Regions from separate parts of the Halopseudomonas phragmitis genome, predicted to be linked through region 1. Evidence: predicted binding sites of a transcription regulator. Region 1 holds the regulator's gene; each other region holds the start of a gene.

Region 1 (3,233 bases):
GGGCGGTTTTCCAGCTCGACCAACTGTTCGGACAACTGTTCGAGGATCTCGCCGGCCTCAACCAGAAAATCCTGGAGAATCTCTTCATCCGCATCGAAACTCATGCACCTACTCTCCCCTAGAAGCCAAGACTGGACAGAAGGTCGTCGACCTCATCCTGTCCAGACACCACGTCCTCCCTTTTATCGGCATGAATCTGCGGACCTTCACCCTTGGAGGATGTTTTTTTCGGTGTTGCCCGCGTTTCGCCGTGTTCAATACCGGCAATTCGATCAACCTGACCAGCCATGCGCACCAGGCTGACCAGACTTTCCTCGACATCATGAACCAGGGTAATGACCCGCTTGATCACCTGACCGGTCAGGTCCTGATAATCCTGGGCCAGCAGAATTTCGTTGAGCTGCGAGCTAACAGCACTGCTGGATTGCTCGGTCTTGGCCAGAAAATCGCCAATGCGTCGGTACAGGTCACGGAACTCGGTGGCGGCGATCTCGCGGCGCTGCAGGCGCTCCCAGTCGGCGCGCAGGGTTGCCGCTTCCTGGCCAAGCTCAGAAACAATCGGCGCGCTGCTCTCAACCAGATCCATGGTCCGGTTGGCGGCCTTGTCGGTCAGCTTGACCACATAGTCGAGATGGTCGGAAGCATCGGTGATCTTGGAGCTGTCGTTGCCTTCTTCGAGCGCATGGGTGGTGTCGATCTGAAAATTGACGATCGCACTGTGCAGCGCCCGGGTGAGCTTGCCGACCTCATGGTACAGACCGCGGTCACGGGCCTGATTGATGGCATGGATGACCAGTACGGCTTCGGCAAACTCGCCATTCTCCAGGTAGCTGACCAGCTGCCGCGCATTTTCCTTGAGGGAATGTTCGAATTCCTGGGCGGTTTCCTGACCGGGATCCTTACTTAACGCCATAACCTTTACCCCGGGTTGTGTTATTTGGCCTGAACGCGCTCGAAAATCTTCTCGATCTTCTCTTTCAAGGCTTGCGCGGTAAAAGGCTTGACCACGTAACCGTTGACCCCGGCCTGAGCCGCTTCAATGATCTGGTCGCGTTTGGCTTCAGCGGTAACCATCAGCACCGGCAGGTGCTTGAGGCGCTCGTCGGCCCGCACTGCGCGCAGCAGGTCAATGCCGCTCATGCCCGGCATATTCCAGTCGGTCACCAGAAAGTCGAAGTTGCCACTTTGCAGCATGGGCAACGCCGTGGTGCCATCATCGGCTTCAGCCGTGTTGGTAAACCCCAGGTCACGCAACAAATTCTTGATGATGCGCCTCATCGTCGAAAAATCGTCAACGATGAGAATTTTCATGTTCTTGTCCAAGTAGACCTCCGTACAAACCAGGGGAAATGCAGGCTCGCTCGCTGCTCACCCGTTGCCATGTTCAAGCCTGTCGAACCACCTAAGGAAACACTGAAAACCCATATTGCCAGCTATCATCCGCCTTGCGTCAGGCCCAGGCGCATTGTCCGGATGCTGGCGATAAAATCAATCGTCGCGCCAATCGGCCAGGCGGGCCCGCAGACGAGCGGCGCACTGGCTGTGCAACTGACTGACCCGTGATTCACTGACCCCCAGTACGGCGCCGATTTCCTTGAGGTTCAATTCCTCGTCGTAATACAGCGACAGCAATAGGCGCTCACGCTCGGGCAACCCCTCGATCGCATTACTCAAGGCGACCCGAAAGCGCTCATCCTGAAGCCCGCCCAGAGGCTCAGCCTCGGCCTGAACATCGGTCGGTGCTCCGGACTCAAGCAAATCATCAAAACTGAATAGCTTGCTGCCGGCGGTATCGTTGAGGATCGCGTAATATTCCTCAAGACTCATCTCAAGTTCGGCAGCAACTTCATTATCTTTAGCGTCACGCCCCAAACGAGCCTCAACCGAGCGGATCGCATCGCTGACCAGGCGTGTGTTGCGGTGTACTGAACGCGGAGCCCAGTCACCCTTGCGCACTTCATCCAGCATGGCCCCGCGAATGCGGATGCCGGCGTAGGTTTCAAAGCTGGCGCCCTTGCTGTTATCGAACTTGCGGGATGCTTCGAGCAAGCCGATCATACCGGCCTGCATCAAGTCTTCAACCTGCACGCTGGCCGGCAACCGACCGAGCAGGTGATAGGCAATACGTTTGACCAGAGGAGCAAATTGCTCGACCAGTCGATCCTGATATTCGGCTGTGCTCTGCGCGCGGGTATACATGCTCACTCCACCAGCCAGTGCCGTCATGCGTCGGATCCGACTTGCTGAACCAGACGCTCCACGAAAAATTCCAGATGGCCGCGCGGATTGGCGGGCAAAGGCCAGCCATCGACTTTCTGGGCAATCGCCCGAATCGCCATGGAGGCCTTGCTGCGGGGATACAGGTCATATACTGCGCGCTGCTTCTGCACCGCCTTGCGCACCATCTCGTCAAATGGCACCGCTCCCACATACTGCAGGGCTACATCCAGGAAGCGGTCAGTCACCTTGGTGAGTTTAGCAAACACCGTGCGACCTTCCTGTGGGGTATTGACCATATTGGCCAGAACCCGGAAACGGGTCATGCCAAAATCGCGGTTGAGCAGCTTGATCAGCGCATAGGCGTCGGTAATAGAGGTAGGCTCGTCACAGACCACCACCAGCACTTCCTGGGCGGCGCGCACGAAACTCAGTACCGAATCGCTGATACCGGCGGCGGTATCGACGATCAGCACATCCAGGTCATCGCCAATTTCGCTGAAGGCCTGGATCAAGCCAGCATGCTCCTGGGCATTGAGATGGACCATGTGCGACACGCCGGAAGCGGCCGGTACCACCCGTATTCCACCAGGACCGGAGATCATGACATCCCTGAGATCACAACTACCTTCCAGCACGTCAGCCAGGGTAGCTCGCGGCTTGAGCCCCAACAGCACATCGACATTGGCCAGGCCAAGGTCGGCATCCAGCAGGACCACACGTCGCCCGAGCTCGGCCAGGGCCAGGCTGAGGTTGACCGACACATTGGTCTTGCCGATCCCGCCCTTGCCGCCGGTGACTGCGATCACTTGAACCGGATGTTTGCTTCCCATCTCGTTGTATACCTTGCCTTAGTAAAATCTCAACTTGCGCGTTGTTTATGCAGTATACCGGCAAAAACGTCAGCCATAGCCTGATCTGCGGGTGCTTCGTTGCTGGCCAGGCTTACAGCCCGGCTGACCAGTTGGTGCCCCACGGCCCGGTTGAGGTCATCGGGGATGCGCTGGCCATCGGCC
Region 2 (3,233 bases), 210 kb from region 1:
TCGGCGGTAAAAGTCACCACTTCGCACTGGTAGGTTTCCTGCAACCACTTGAGGATTACCGAGGTATCCAGGCCGCCCGAATAGGCCAGGACGACTTTCTTCACGTCAGACATTGCGCGCTCCATAGGAAGATGACTCCCGCTGCCCGATAGGGCAACGGCCAAAGGCGCTATTTTAGGGCCTGTTGACGTTTCATCACAACCGCGCCGGCACCTGTTTTTGCGCGAGACAAGGAGCGAGATGCGAGGTTTGGTGGGCCAAATAAGCATCGAGCAACGCTGTATCGCGCAAAAACAGGCCCGGCCCTTCGGGTTGCGCGGAAAATTTCGCCATGCGTCGTTGTGGGACTTGGCAAGGGAATAACCATTACCTGCGTCCCACGCCTAGCCTGGCGAAATTTTTCGCAGCAACGCGGCTTGCGATGAAACGTCAACAGGCCCTGGCGTTACAGCGCGAGGATTCACAGGGGCGCGGGCCACTGGCTAAAGAAACCTCAGTGCTTTTCCAGTCGCAATGTCACCCGACGATTCTGCGCCCGCCCCTCGGCGCTACGATTGCTGGCCACTGGGAAGCTGTCACCGTGGAAGCGCAGGCTGAACTTCGATTCATCCACCCCGCGCTCGATCAGGTAGTTCTGCACAGCCAGCACTCGCTGACGGGACAGCTCACGGTTATCCAGACGATTGCCGACGTTGTCCGAGTGCCCATCGAGCTGAATGCCCTTGATCTGATCATCGGCCTCGATATAGATCAGCACTGTATCAAGCAATTGCCGTGCAGCATCATCCAGTTTGCTGCCACCCGTGGCAAAACTGACCACGCTGCGCGAAGCCTGATCGAAATTGATCGGCAGCAGGCCAGTAGCGCATTGCTGAAAATCGTTCCAGGCCGCCTGATAACCGACGCTGGACACCACCACTCGCACCGGCTCGCTGCCGGCAAAGCTGCTGCGCTTAATGGTCGGATGCAGCCCTTCGGCCAGACCGGCCAGCATCAACCCGGCCTGCTGTTCAGGGGCGACCAGCGCCACCGGCCCGTCCTGAACCTGAGCCTGCCCCAGCAACCGGCTACGGGTGCCCGGGCGCCAGAGCGGAGCCTCGTTGTAGAGCTGGGCCGGGCCCGGCTGCATCAGGTTGCTCCAGGGCTTCAACTCAAAGGTCGGCCGCTCGCCTGCACGGCGAACGAACACCGCCTCACCGTAACCGGTAACAGTCTGCGACAACCGACACTCGAACTGATCCCCCGCCACCGACCACTGCACATCTTCCATGCGGGTCTGGAAGGTCAGTGCCTGCACCGGCAAGGTAATACTCAGCAAAATCCCCAGATAGACTCGCGCCACGCTTGGCTCCACAGGCTTTAGCAACTCTCTTGTGAAGAATCGGCGCAAAACCGGAAAACTTTAGGAAAGCCCCCTGGATTGCCACGGGCCTACGGCCCTCGCAATGACGAGGGTGAAGCAATCCACACGCGGGTATGCCTACCCCACTAACGTCATTGCGAGCAGCGCAGCCGCGAAGCAATCCATGGGTGGGCGGCCTAGCCCCGTGGATTGCCACGGGCCTGCGGCCCTCGCAATGACGAGTTGTGGGGCTGACTCAAATACCTGCGGCCAGGCGCGAGCCCTGGTCAATCGCCCGCTTGGCGTCCAGCTCGGCGGCGACATCGGCACCGCCAATCAGGTGCACGGACTTGCCCAGCGCTTCCAGGCCGTCCTTGAGTTCACGCAGCGGCTCCTGGCCAGCGCAGATGATCACGGTGTCCACCGGCAATACCTGCGGCTCGCCGTTTTCACCGATGCTGATATGCAGGCCCTGATCATCGACCTTCAGGTACTGCACCGCATTGAGCATCTGTACCTGCTTGTTCTTCAGACCGGTGCGGTGAATCCAGCCGGTGGTCTTGCCCAGACCATCGCCGACCTTGCTGCGCTTGCGCTGCAACAGATACACCTCACGCGCCGCCGGATGCGGTTGCGGCTGAATACCGGCGATACCACCACGGGCCTCCAGCGCAGTATCGATGCCCCACTCCTTCCAGAACAGCTCAACATCCTGGCTCGGGCTCTGGCCTTGGTGGGTAATGAATTCGGACACGTCGAAGCCGATACCGCCAGCACCGATCACCGCCACCTTCTGCCCGACCGGCTTGCGTTCGAGAATCGCATCCAGATAGCTGATGACCTTTGGATGCTCGACACCCGGGATATCCGGGGTACGCGGCACGATGCCGGTGGCCAGGATCACTTCGTCGAAGTCTTTGAGGTCCTCGGCGCTGACCCGGCGGTTGAGCTGCAGCTTAACGCCGGTCTTGTCGATCAGCTTGCCGAAGTAGCGCAAGGTTTCATAGAACTCTTCCTTGCCAGGGATACGCTTGGCCACATTGAACTGGCCACCGATTTCAGCCGCCGCATCGAACAGCGTTACCTCATGGCCACGCTGGGCCGCGACAGTGGCCGCCGACAGCCCGGCCGGGCCAGCTCCAACCACGGCAATTTTCTTCACCTGGGTGGTGGGAATGTAGTTCAGCTCAGTCTCATGACAGGCGCGCGGGTTAACCAGGCAACTGGTCAGCTTGCCGCCAAAGGTGTGGTCCAGACAGGCCTGGTTACAGCCGATGCAGGTGTTGATCTCATCGCTGCGGCCTTCGGCGGCCTTGTTGACGAACTCGGGATCAGCCAGGAACGGCCGCGCCATCGAAACCATGTCAGCATCACCCTCGGCCAGCACCTGTTCGGCCACTTCCGGGGTGTTGATACGGTTGGTGGTGCACAGCGGAATCGAGACTTCACCCCGCAGCTTGGCCGTAACCTTGGTGAAGGCCGCGCGCGGCACCTTGGTGGCAATGGTCGGAATCCGCGCTTCGTGCCAGCCGATACCGGTGTTGATAATGGTGGCGCCGGCCTTTTCGATGGCCTTGGCCAGCAGGACGATCTCATCCCAGGTGCTGCCACCTTCGATCAGGTCGAGCATCGACAGGCGATAGATGATGATGAAGTTCGGCCCAACCGCTTCACGAATACGGCTGACGATTTCAACCGGCAGACGCATGCGGTTTTCGTAGCTGCCGCCCCAACGGTCGGTACGCTTGTTGACGTGGGCGACCAGGAACTGGTTGATGAAGTAGCCTTCCGAGCCCATCACTTCAACACCGTCATAGCCGGCGCTCTGGGCCAGGGTAGCGCAGGTCACGAAATCGTTGATCTGCTTCTGAATGCCCTCTTCGTCCAGTTC
Region 3 (3,233 bases), 1.1 Mb from region 1:
GTGGACAAGCCGCGTAACCTGGCCAAGTCGGTGACAGTGGAGTAACAGCGCGCAGCTTTTGCTCGGAAGCTCGGGAGTCTTGAGCCGCCTGGGAGCCTGGAGCATCTGCTCCAGGATGTGGGTGCAGAGAGTTCGCAGCGGGAGCAGATGCTCCCGCCTCTCGGGGGCCGATCAACGCCGGTTGAAGCGCTCTACCAGTGCGGCCTGATTGGCGGCGGTGCCTGCCAGTTCCTGGCTGAGGCTGGCGCTGCGTTGGGCCTGATCGGCGGTGGTGTCGGACAGGGTCGCGATGTTCACCACGTTGCGGTTGATCTCTTCTGCTACCGCGCTCTGCTCTTCAGCAGCACTGGCGATCTGGTTGGCCATGTCGTTGATCCGTTCGATGGCAGCGCGAATGCCATCCAGCGCCTCATCAGCTTCAATCACCTGAGCCACCCCGACTTCAGCCTGCTCGTTGCCGGCACGCATGGTATCCACGGCGCGTTGGGCAGCCTGTTGCAGGTTGGCGATCAGCCCATGAATCTGCTCGGTTGAGTCGGCGGTACGGCTGGCCAAGGCCCGGACCTCATCGGCTACCACGGCAAAACCACGTCCCTGCTCACCGGCCCGGGCCGCTTCGATGGCGGCGTTGAGGGCCAGCAGGTTGGTCTGTTCGGCAATTCCCTTGATCACATCGACCACGGTGCCAATCTCCTTGGCATCGCTGGCCAGTTGCGCCGAGACGCTGGCGGCTGAGTTGACCGATTCGGACAGTAGTTCGATGGCGTCGCGGGTCTTGCTTGCCACCACCTTGCCGTGGTTGGCCAGTTCGTTGGCGTCACGGGTGGCTTCGGCGGCGCGCTGGACGTTGCCGGAAACTTCCTGAGTGGCCGCTGCCATTTCATTGATGGCGGTAGCTACCAGATCGGTTTCCTGCCGTTGCCGGCTCAGACCTTTGTGGCTTTCGCCGGCCAGGTGGCTGGCTTCGCCGGCTTGCAGGCGCAGTTGCTCGGCGCTGTCGAGCAGCCGGGTCAGACAGGTACGCAACCGAGCCTGCTGACTGTGCAGGGCCATTTCCAGTTGTCCCAGTGTACCGTTGTAAGGGGTGTACATCTGGGCCAGCAGTGGGTCGCTGATGCTGTTGTCGGCAGCTTGCAGAATGCGTTGCAGCCGCTGCTCGTGCAGCGCTTTCAGGGCAAAGGCCGAAGGTACGCCCAGCGCTGCTGCCAGTACAATGCCCCAGCCGCCCAGAGCCAATCCGGCAACTGCACCCAGCGCGGTCAGGGCGGTGACCGGCAGCACTTGCGAGACGCTGCCGGCCCAGTCGGTGCGGATGGCTTTCTGGCCCTTGTTCAAGCGGCTGTACAGTGCCTCGGCACGGCTGACCTGGCCTGCAGTGGTCTTGATCCGGACCGACTCGAAACCGGCCACCTGGCCTTTCTCCCAGATTGGCGTGACGAAGGCGTTGACCCAGTAGTGGTCACCGTTCTTGCTGCGATTCTTGACGATCCCCATCCAGCTGCGTCCGGCTTTCAGGTCTTTCCACATGTGTTCGAACACCGCGGCAGGAACATCCGGGTGGCGGACCAGGTTGTGCGGGCTGCCGATCAGCTCCTCGCGGCTGAAACCGCTGATGTCCACAAAAGCGTCATTGCAGTAGGTGATGATGCCCTTGAGGTCGGTAGTGGAGATCAGTCGTTGGCTGTCACTGAAAGTGCGTTCGCGTTGAGTGACGGGCTGGTTGTTACGCATGGGGGTGTCCTGTGCAGCGGGTGGCCATTGGGCAACGGTGGCCGAGATTCTTGTCTATGCTGGGTATATCGGCCTGAGCCATGGGTTCTTGAGTAAGGCCGGGATAAATGTTCTCTGTACTGCCATACCGTGGTGAGTATAACAGTAGAGCATAAGCCTGATGCAGAACTACCACTAAAAGGAGGTTGCGGTCATGCCCAACAGTCTGGATACCCTCAGCACCTTGCAGGTTGGAAGCACCAGCTATCGCTATCATGCGCTACCCAAAGCTGCTCAGGCACTGGGCGATATCAGCCGCTTGCCGATGTCGCTCAAGGTGCTGCTGGAGAACCTGTTGCGTCACGAGGATGGCGTGACTGTCACCCGGGATGATATTCAGGCGATGGCTGACTGGCTCAAGGCCCGGCACTCCGATCGTGAGATTCAATACCGCCCGGCCCGGGTACTGATGCAGGATTTCACCGGGGTGCCGGCGGTGGTCGATCTGGCAGCCATGCGTGAGGCGGTGGCCAAGGCAGGTGGTGATCCACAGCGGATCAACCCGCTGTCTCCGGTTGATCTGGTGATTGACCATTCGGTGATGGTTGACCGTTTTGCCGATGCTTCGGCGTTTCATGACAATGTGGCCATCGAGATGCAGCGCAATGGTGAGCGCTATGCGTTCTTGCGTTGGGGCCAGAAGGCTTTCGACAACTTCCGGGTGGTGCCGCCGGGCACGGGTATCTGCCATCAGGTCAATCTTGAGTATCTGGCCCAGAGTATCTGGGCTGAGGAGCGTGATGGCGAGCGCTGGGCTTATCCGGACACGCTGGTTGGTACCGACTCGCACACCACCATGGTCAATGGCCTGGGGGTGTTGGGCTGGGGTGTTGGCGGCATTGAGGCTGAGGCGGCGATGCTGGGTCAGCCGGTGTCGATGCTGATCCCCGAGGTGATCGGCTTCAAGCTGACCGGTAAGTTGCGCGAGGGCATGACCGCTACCGATTTGGTGCTGACCGTGACCCAGATGCTGCGCCAGAAGGGCGTGGTCGGCAAATTTGTCGAATTTTATGGCGATGGCCTGGCTGACCTGCCGTTGGCCGACCGGGCGACTATCGCCAATATGGCCCCGGAGTATGGCGCGACCTGCGGATTTTTCCCGATTGATGATGTGACGCTTAGCTATCTGCGCTTGAGTGGCCGCAGTGATGAACTGGTAGCACGGGTCGAGGCCTACAGCAAGGCTCAGGGACTATGGCGCGAGCCGGGTCATGAGCCGCTTTTCACCGACACGCTGCATCTGGATATGGGCCAGGTTGAGGCCAGCCTGGCCGGGCCGCGACGGCCGCAGGACCGTGTGGCGCTCGGCGATGTGCCCAAGGCCTTCAATGAACTGCTGGCGTTGCAGGTGGCTCCGGCCGATCAGGATCAGGCCAGACTGGAAGGCGAGGGTGGCGGTACGGCGGTTGGTAGCCCCCGGGGTCTGGCTTCGGTGCACATGGCTGGCGAAGAGTTCACTCTGG

What was found. The regulator FliA, encoded in region 1, starts transcription of late flagellar genes. The targets are predictions, from matches to a motif close to CTAAAGTTTNNNNNNNNNNNGCCGNTAA.
Region 2: a site for FliA is predicted at 1,379-1,406, ahead of BVH74_RS15305 (flagellar protein MotY). Genes of this name have one in related genera too.
Region 3: a site for FliA is predicted at 1,797-1,824, ahead of BVH74_RS11285 (methyl-accepting chemotaxis protein). Genes of this name have one in related genera too.

The regions. Positions count from the first base shown of each region.
Region 1 is NZ_CP020100.1:3,508,971-3,512,203, forward strand. Features, by position in the region: gene BVH74_RS16230 (chemotaxis protein CheA) at 1-104, opposite strand, end outside; gene BVH74_RS16235 (protein phosphatase CheZ) at 119-913, opposite strand; gene BVH74_RS16240 (chemotaxis response regulator CheY) at 934-1,311, opposite strand; gene BVH74_RS16245 (RNA polymerase sigma factor FliA) at 1,489-2,226, opposite strand; gene fleN (flagellar synthesis regulator FleN) at 2,223-3,050, opposite strand; gene flhF (flagellar biosynthesis GTPase FlhF) at 3,080-3,233, opposite strand, start outside.
Region 2 is NZ_CP020100.1:3,299,132-3,302,364, forward strand. Features, by position in the region: gene BVH74_RS15300 (argininosuccinate synthase) at 1-113, opposite strand, end outside; gene BVH74_RS15305 (flagellar protein MotY) at 494-1,342, opposite strand; gene BVH74_RS15310 (NADPH-dependent 2,4-dienoyl-CoA reductase) at 1,599-3,233, opposite strand, start outside.
Region 3 is NZ_CP020100.1:2,445,466-2,448,698, forward strand. Features, by position in the region: gene glmS (glutamine--fructose-6-phosphate transaminase (isomerizing)) at 1-45, shown strand, start outside; gene BVH74_RS11285 (methyl-accepting chemotaxis protein) at 172-1,731, opposite strand; gene acnA (aconitate hydratase AcnA) at 1,925-3,233, shown strand, end outside.